DNA from 2 places in the Brevibacillus nitrificans genome. Region 2 is predicted to be linked to the other one. Evidence: a T-box and tRNA genes for the amino acid it is inferred to sense, from the RefSeq annotation. Region 2 holds a T-box; the other holds one or more tRNA genes.
What was found. The T-box of region 2 lies ahead of ileS (isoleucine--tRNA ligase). A T-box ahead of a tRNA ligase gene usually reads a tRNA of that ligase, here a tRNA-Ile.
Positions count from the first base shown of each region.

Region 1: it encodes a tRNA-Ile, which carries the amino acid that the T-box ahead of ileS (isoleucine--tRNA ligase) is inferred to sense. The anticodon was not compared.

Region 1 covers NZ_RHHU01000018.1:257,478-261,878, reverse strand. The annotation lists tRNA gene EDM59_RS26830 (tRNA-Gly) at 1-10, opposite strand, end outside; tRNA gene EDM59_RS26825 (tRNA-Leu) at 18-99, opposite strand; tRNA gene EDM59_RS26820 (tRNA-Pro) at 118-194, opposite strand; tRNA gene EDM59_RS26815 (tRNA-Arg) at 224-300, opposite strand; tRNA gene EDM59_RS26810 (tRNA-Gly) at 304-379, opposite strand; tRNA gene EDM59_RS26805 (tRNA-Leu) at 398-484, opposite strand; tRNA gene EDM59_RS26800 (tRNA-Lys) at 503-578, opposite strand; tRNA gene EDM59_RS26795 (tRNA-Gln) at 586-660, opposite strand; tRNA gene EDM59_RS26790 (tRNA-Tyr) at 678-762, opposite strand; tRNA gene EDM59_RS26785 (tRNA-Thr) at 831-906, opposite strand; tRNA gene EDM59_RS26780 (tRNA-Phe) at 924-999, opposite strand; tRNA gene EDM59_RS26775 (tRNA-Asp) at 1,051-1,127, opposite strand; tRNA gene EDM59_RS26770 (tRNA-Val) at 1,155-1,230, opposite strand; tRNA gene EDM59_RS26765 (tRNA-Glu) at 1,315-1,388, opposite strand; tRNA gene EDM59_RS26760 (tRNA-Thr) at 1,403-1,478, opposite strand; tRNA gene EDM59_RS26755 (tRNA-Asn) at 1,484-1,559, opposite strand; tRNA gene EDM59_RS26750 (tRNA-Ala) at 1,598-1,673, opposite strand; tRNA gene EDM59_RS26745 (tRNA-Ile) at 1,688-1,764, opposite strand; gene EDM59_RS26740 (hypothetical protein) at 2,380-3,258, shown strand; gene gyrB (DNA topoisomerase (ATP-hydrolyzing) subunit B) at 3,311-4,401, opposite strand, start outside.
Region 2 covers NZ_RHHU01000003.1:334,582-338,982, reverse strand. The annotation lists gene ileS (isoleucine--tRNA ligase) at 1-1,930, opposite strand, end outside; T-box leader at 2,002-2,257, opposite strand; gene EDM59_RS03545 (hypothetical protein) at 2,332-2,874, opposite strand; gene glnA (type I glutamate--ammonia ligase) at 3,044-4,378, opposite strand.

The DNA.
Region 1 (4,401 bases), on a different contig from region 2:
CTACACCCGCAAAAATATGGTGCCGGTGAAGGGACTTGAACCCCCACGGTTTCCCTCACGATTTTGAGTCGCGCGCGTCTGCCATTCCGCCACACCGGCTTATCCAGTTGTAAAACATGGTCGGGAAGACAGGATTCGAACCTGCGACCCCTTGGTCCCAAGCCAAGTACTCTACCAAGCTGAGCTACTTCCCGACTATATCCTTTTCACTTTAGATGAAAAGTGGCGTGCCCTGAGAGATTCGAACTCCCGACCTTTTGATTCGTAGTCAAACGCTCTATCCAGCTGAGCTAAGGGCACATATGGAGCGGACGAAGGGTCTCGAACCCTCGACCTTCGCCTTGGCAAGGCGACGCTCTACCAATTGAGCTACGTCCGCATGTGTTTTGTAGTTGTTTGGTGCGGTCGAGAGGACTTGAACCTCCACGGTGTTGCCACCACTAGAACCTGAATCTAGCGCGTCTGCCAATTCCGCCACGACCGCATGTGAAGTTGTAAAAACTGGTGAGCCATGAAGGACTCGAACCTTCGACCCTCTGATTAAAAGTCAGATGCTCTACCAACTGAGCTAATGGCTCATGCAAATGGCTGGGGTACTAGGATTTGAACCTAGGAATGACGGAGTCAAAGTCCGTTGCCTTACCGCTTGGCTATACCCCAACAGCCAAGTATAAAACTGGTGGGGAGAGACGGATTCGAACCGCCGAACCCAGAGGGAGCAGATTTACAGTCTGCCGCGTTTAGCCACTTCGCTATCTCCCCAGCTTGTCCTTGTAAAAGGTTACCCATACGCTGTCAATGCCATTCGGACATTTTCAGTTTGAGTAAGGTGGTGCCGGCAATAGGACTTGAACCCACAACCCCCTGATTACAAGTCAGGTGCTCTACCAATTGAGCTATACCGGCATTTATGAAAGTGTAAATGGTGGCTCGGGACGGAATCGAACCGCCGACACGAGGATTTTCAGTCCTCTGCTCTACCGACTGAGCTACCGAGCCTCAAGCATTTGGCAAACACTTGCCGCTCGAGTAAACCAGCCATTTTAGAAATGGCGGAGCTGACGGGACTCGAACCCGCGACCTCCGGTGTGACAGACCGGCGTGAACTCCAACTTCACCACAGCTCCATGTTTGGATGATTTCATTATCAAAAGTGGTGGAGGCTGACGGGATCGAACCGCCGACCCTCTGCTTGTAAGGCAGATGCTCTCCCAGCTGAGCTAAGCCTCCGCGTTTCCCCACAAAGTGACGGTATGCTCTGCAGCATATTCCGAGTACTTTGCGGGGGCCCCAACAACTAGTGTGGGTGATAGGTGACCCGTAGGGGATTCGAACCCCTGTATGACAGCGTGAAAGGCTGCTGTGTTAAACCGCTTCACCAACGGGCCATATGTATGTACAATGGTGCTCCCGACAGGAATCGAACCTGCGACCTCTTCCTTACCATGGAAACGCTCTACCGACTGAGCTACAGGAGCGAAGATGGCTCCTCGGGACGGACTCGAACCGCCGACCGATCGGTTAACAGCCGATTGCTCTACCAACTGAGCTACCGAGGAATAATTCGATTTCCAGACCGAAGTCTATGTACAGATAATGGTGGAGCTGAACGGGATCGAACCGATGACCTCCTGCTTGCAAGGCAGGCGCTCTCCCAACTGAGCTACAGCCCCATAAAGGGTATAAATGGTGGGCCTAGGCTGACTCGAACAGCCGACCTCACGCTTATCAGGCGTGCGCTCTAACCAACTGAGCTATAGGCCCGTGTTCCCCTTGGAACTATAATCTAGCATATTATTTTGTTCATTGCAATAGAATTTCTAAAACTTTTTTTCTCGAATCGTAAATCTTTCTATCAAGCTTACCAATCAGAATTATAAAGGCACTGCCCCTACCTAGGCAAGCAGTGCCTTTGTATATAGTGTCACATATTTGCGCTTTTTAAACCGTCCATTTGGTTGGACGTTTCATTCATGTTTTGTAACCACGCCACGGCGCCCTTATTGAGCTGAACGTCCAGTGATCGATGTTAATTCATACGATACCGGCACGCTGCTTTCCTACCACACGATCTGCCTTGGCAACGTCTGAGGAGAAGACACCACCTAGTTCAAAATGGATGCCGTTTGCAGCTCTACGCGCCCTCCCGCTGCTTGAACGCTTGAATGACGAGCACAGAACGAATACAAAATGATAGTCTCTACGCAATTTCGTACATTCTTTCCTTTTCCCATTCAGACTTTAGTCCGAATCAGAAATATCATTCTCTAGGTAAGGATCGATTTCAACCTCAAGTCATTTCCAGGATCTCTCAATCATCCAGTACCTTTAAGACTATAACTAAGGGAATGGGGTACTTACATGATAAAAGAGGCTCGAATGGATAAGAAAGTGGCCGTTACATTCTTTCAGGGGGAGAAATGGCTGGTCCTCACCGGATTACTTGGTTTTCTATTGGCAGCCGTGTGCGGGATTTGGGTGATGACCCACGGGGCTTTCGTGCTTCCAAAAGGAGATGTGCTGAAAGCATTTTCGTTCGATGCAGCTCTAGGTACTTTCCTGTTGTCCACTGCAGCCATTATGCCGTTTACCGCTCTGAGTAAAACGAGTAGAGCAGTCTTTCGCTGGTCGTATATTCTCCTCGCGCTGTATTCATACTTTGCGGAAACCGTACAAAATTTTCGAGGGGTAGACCCGCGCTTCGTGAAGGGCGGCACAGATTTTGATATCTGGGTAGGTTCCATTTTTACTTTTGTTGCTTTACTGCTGGTGCTGTTTTATCTGTTCGCAGCCATTCCGTTTTTCGGCAAAAAGGCTTATCGCTTACGTCCTGACCTCATAGTGGGGATTCGCTATGCGATGATTGCCGTTCTCTTTTCCTTTGCAGCAGGAGTCTGGATCTCCTTTAACGCAGGTCGTTACTTCGGTCTGCATGGGAACATCATTTGGCTGCATGGCCTCGGTTTTCATGCTCACCAAGTTATCCCGTTTCTTGCTTGGATGTCGGAGTATACGCAGCTTCAACCTTCCGTACGAAAAGGATTGATCCATGGCTCCGGCATCGCATTCCTGCTTGGTTTGATCGCCATTGGGTGGCAAACCTTCCCAGTGCTCCCTGTTTTAGAGTGGTCCGTAGCATCTATCCTGGCGTTATTCTGTTTTCTCATCACGTTTGCAGCTGGCTTACTCCTTTTGACGCAAATGAAAGCAGTGCTGTGGGTCAAAAAGCAAGCAGAAGCCCTATCGCACAGACAATAAATGCGAAAAAGCTTGCCCAGCAGAGGGCAAGCTTTTTGTCACTTGAAACACATTAAATATCGAGGTCACGCACACTAGCCGCAAATTGCTCAATGAACTCTCTGCGAGGTTCTACTTCATCGCCCATCAAGGTTTCAAACACACTGTCGGATTCCATGATGTCTTCCAGATTTACCTGCAGAAGGGTACGCATGGATGGGTCCATTGTTGTCTCCCACAGCTGGTCGGCATTCATCTCACCCAGCCCTTTGTAGCGCTGAATACTTGGCTTTGGAACCGTTTTGAGAGTGGCGAGAACTTCGTCACGCTGCTGGTCCGTGTAGGCGTAGTGGAGCTGTTTGCCTTGCTTGATGCTATAAAGCGGTGGCTGTGCAATATAAATATAGCCCGCTTCGATCAGCTGTCTCATGTAACGATAGAAGAACGTCAGCAGGAGCGTGCGAATATGAGAACCATCCACGTCGGCATCTGTCATGATGACGACTTTGTGGTAGCGCGCTTTGGAAATGTCAAAGTCTTCGCCTACACCCGTACCGAGTGCCGTAATGATCGCACGGATCTCGTTATTGGCCAAAATTTTGTCCAGACGAGACTTTTCTACGTTCAATACTTTTCCGCGCAATGGCAGAATGGCTTGGAAGTGACGATCACGTCCCATTTTCGCAGATCCACCCGCAGAGTCACCCTCTACGATGAACAATTCGGATTCAGATGCGTCCTTGGAAGAGCAATCCGCCAATTTACCCGGCAGAGCACTAACTTCCAATGCGCTCTTCCGTCTTGTCATCTCACGTGCTTTCCGAGCTGCCTCACGAGCGCGGGAAGCCATCAGGGCCTTTTCCACGACTTTCTTCGCGATCCCTGGGTTCTCCTCCATGAAGGTGTTGAAGCGATCGCCAAACACCGACTCGGTAATGCTCCGTGCTTCGGAGTTACCCAGCTTGGTTTTGGTTTGTCCTTCAAACTGCGGCTCCTGAATTTTTACCGAGATGATCGCCGTAATGCCTTCACGCACGTCATCGCCGGACAGGTTTGGATCCTTTTCCTTCAGGAAGTTGAACTTGCGGCTGTAGTCGTTAATCACACGAGTCAGTGCTGTTTTAAAGCCAGTCTCGTGCGTACCGCCTTCGTGTGTATTGATAT
Region 2 (4,401 bases):
GGATCGTATCGATGACCTTTGACTTCGCCTCCGCTACGATGCGTTTGGAAAACCGCTTGCTGCTCCAAGGCGCGCTGTCTGACAAGAGTGCCCAGCGAAACGCATCCGCACCGAACTCATCGATTACTTCCCACGGATCGATCCCATTCCCTTTGCTTTTGGACATCTTCTGACCGTTTTCATCCAGTACATGACCGGTTGAAATGACGGCTTTGTACGGTGCCTTGCCATTGTAGAGGGTGGATACCGCCAGCAGACTGAAAAACCATCCCCTCGTCTGGTCAATCCCTTCCGAAATCATGTCAGCCGGATACTGCTCCTGAAAATCCTTTTCATTGCCAAACGGATGATGATGCTGAGCAAATGGCATCGACCCACTGTCGAACCACACATCAATGACCTCTGGCGTTCTTTCCATCGCACCACCGCAGGAACAGCGCAGCTTTACCTCATCCACAAAAGGCTTATGCAGCTCTATGCTCTCATCGACCGGTTCGATGGCCCTCTGGCGCAGTTCGTCTATACTTCCGGGTGCATACTCACATCCGCAATCCTGACAGAGCCAGATGTTGAGTGGGGTTCCCCAATAGCGGTTGCGACTGATGTTCCAGTCTACCAGTTCCTCGAGAAATTTACCGAATCGACCGTCCCGTAAATGCCCCGGATACCACTCTATTTTTCGATTGTTTTCGATCAGCTGTTCTTTGATCGCCGTCGTCTTAATGAACCAGCTCTCCATCGCGTAATAAAGCAGCGGAGATTTGCAGCGCCAGCAAAACGGGTAACTGTGCTCATAGCGCTCCTTTGAAAATAACAAGCCACGATGAGCCAAGTCTTTCACGATGTCTACGTCACACTCTTTGACAAAGCGTCCTGCAAAATCAGTGACTTGATCGGTATAACGGCCTGCCAGGTTAACTACATTGACAAAATCCAGGTCATGCTGGCGTGTGATCCGGTAATCGTCTTCCCCATGAGCTGGGGCCGTATGGACAATACCCGTACCGCTTTTATCGCTGACGTAGTCTGCAGCCACTACGATATGGCCTTTATCCACATGGATATAGGCAAACGGCGGTTCGTACGGAGTCCCCATGAATTCTGCACCTTTATGCGTAGACAAGATGACGAAATCATCCTTTAGAACAGACTCCACCAGATTTTTGGCTACCACGTACACTTCGTCATTTTTCTGTACACGTACATAGTCGAGATCTTTGTTGATCGCCAACGCCACATTTGCGGGGAGTGTCCAAGGTGTCGTCGTCCACGCAAGAAAGATGTCGCTATTCTTTTTACTGCGGAACTTCACTGTCGCACTCAGATCTTTCACGTCTTCATAGCCTTGTGCTACTTCATGCGAGCTTAGCGTCGTCTGACAATCCGGGCAATAGGGGCTCACGCGATGTCCTTTATACAGCAAATCCTTTTTGTGGATCTCGGACAGGATATGCCAAACACTCTCGATATAGGAATTGGTCAGCGTAATGTAGGGGTCATCCATATCCGTCCAGTACGCAATCCCCTCTGTCAGTTCACGCCATTGCCTTTCGTATTCAAATACACTGCTCTTGCATTTTTCTACAAACTTCTCTACTCCGTAGTTTTCGATCTCCTGTTTACCCGAAATCCCCAGCTGCTTTTCCACCCCAAGCTCTACGGGGAGTCCATGTGTATCCCAGCCCGCTTTACGGACAACCCGATACCCTGCCATCGTTTTATATCGACCGATGAAATCTTTGATCACCCGACCAAGGACATGACCGATGTGTGGCTGTCCATTGGCGGTTGGCGGACCTTCGTAGAATACAAAACTGGGTTTCCTTTCCCGATTTTCGATTGATTTTTGGAAGGTATTGTCCTGCCTCCATTGGTTCAAGACCCTGAGCTCACGAACCCTCGCTTTTTCTTTCACATCCACGCTTTTCATCTGACTGCCATCCTTTCCCAAATGAAATGTGATGGAGAATGGACCCGAAAAAAACAAAAAAATCCCGCCCCCTAAGGGACGAGATTTACTCTCGCGTTACCACCCTTGTTCCAAAAAGATCATGGCAGCCATGACTTTTCAGCACTCTACTACGTACCATCATACGCGTCCCTTTTAACGGCGGGATCCCGGGTCAGCTTACTTGCACACTTCAGCCTTCCTTCTCGGAGAGGATTTTCGGCTACATCTTGAACGTTGGCTTTCAGCACATGGCCAACTCTCTGGGGAACAAGGAAATAGCTTACTCTTTCTCGTCAATGAATTTCGTTCGTTCAATTGGTTACATCATTTTTACAATACTTTTTATACGTTGTCAAATTTCTTTTTGGATGTCTCGTCTCCTATTCTTGCAGCAGGTCGTTCGAGGTATTGCCAGCCTCATCCGTTACCATCAAGTGGGTGGAAGGATCAGCAATCAGCATCTCGACATAAGAGCGGAATGTCTCATCATCGAGGTCATATGGCGTACTGAAAATGACGGAGATGGTGATTCCCTGATTGTCCAGCCATAATTCGTAAAATGATCCATCTGGCCGTTCGAATTTGTAGATATCATATCTGCCATTCGGCTCCGTGTCCTTGGTCACCGTTGACGTCACGTGATCGTTACCGTCTTCTGTCCACTTGTACGTGCCGATTCCAACCTCCAAATCTGTGATGTCAAAATCATTGTACACTCCGTCGCTCAAACTGACGTACTGCAGTCGGAATCCTTTTATGTCCTCGTTAAAGCTCGCCGTAATCTGAACGGCATTTCCACCTGGTCGAATGCTCACCTCCACGTCATCTGTTAAAGAAGGAGCTTCTTCATCTTCGCTATTCTCGCCTAACCTAGTACGGTTTTCGGACGAGCCTACACCATGCGGGCGACTTTCATCGCACATGGCGTTCCACCAACGAATAAGACAAGCTCTTACAATGGGCATTTTCATACTAAGCCAATCGCAAATGGCTGTCTGCTATCGAAAGTTAACCTATATGTAACGAGGGAGTTAATTCGCCAAACAAAAAGAAAAACCCCTCGCACCTAGTGGCACAAGGGGTTTTGGCTAATTAATATGTGCTCATGTACTGCTCGCGCTCCCAAGCGTGGACGCGTGTGCGGAACATATCCCACTCGATTTCTTTTGCTTCGATGAAGTGCAGCAGCGCATGCTCACCCAGCGCTTCGCAAATCACTGGATCAGATTTCAGGCACTCGATCGCTTCTTTCAAAGTAGCAGGCAGGTTAGAAATACCGTTTTCTTCGCGCTCTTGCTCGTTCATCACGTAGATATTGCGGTCAATCGCTGGTGGTACCTCTACCTTGTTCTTGATTCCATCCAAACCAGCTTTCAGCATAACAGCCAGAGCGAGGTATGGGTTGGTTGCTGGGTCTGGGCTGCGTACTTCGATACGAGTACCCATTCCACGGGATGCTGGAATACGAATCAACGGAGAACGGTTTTTCGCAGACCATGCTACATAGCAAGGAGCTTCGTAGCCTGGAACCAGACGCTTATAGGAGTTTACCAGCGGGTTTGTGATCGCAGTAAATCCGCGAGCGTGGTTCAAAATACCAGCCAAATAGTGTTTCGCGGTTTGGCTCAGGCCCATTTCATCAGTCTCATCGTAGAAAGCGTTTTGATTTCCACGGAAGAGCGATTGGTTGGCGTGCATACCGGAACCAGCTACCCCGTACAGAGGTTTTGGCATGAAGGTCGCGTGCAGACCATGCTTTTGCGCAATGGTTTTTACAACGAGCTTGAAGGTCAGGATTTGGTCTGCTGCTTGCAGAGCATTTGCGTATTTGAAGTCGATCTCATGTTGACCTGGAGCTACTTCATGGTGAGAAGCTTCTACTTCATAGCCCATTTTCTCCAAAGTCAGTACGATATCGCGGCGGCAGTTTTCACCGGAATCGAGTGGAGCAAAGTCGAAGTATCCACCTTGGTCATTCAGATCGAGAGTTGGTTCGCCTTTTTCATCCAGTTTGAACAGGAAAAACTCAGGTTCTGGGCCGACGTTAAACGCACTGAAGCCCATTTCTTCCGCTTCTTTCAGAGCGCGCTTCAGGATGTAGCGCGGGTCTCCCTCAAATGGAGTACCATCAGGATTGAAGATATCACAGATCAGGCGAGCGATTTTACCGTGCTCGTTTCCCCAAGGGAATACGACCCAAGTATCCAGATCTGGTACCAGGTACATATCGGATTCCTCGATACGAACAAAACCTTCGATGGAAGATCCGTCGAACATCATTTTGTTGTCGAGTGCCTTAGGCAGCTGGGACAGAGGGATTTCTACGTTTTTGATTACCCCCATCAGGTCGGTAAACTGCAGGCGGATGTACCTTACATCTTCTTCTTGAGCCAAACGCATAATGTCTTCTCTTGTGTACTTGCTCACATTTCTCTCCTCCTGTCTCTAGG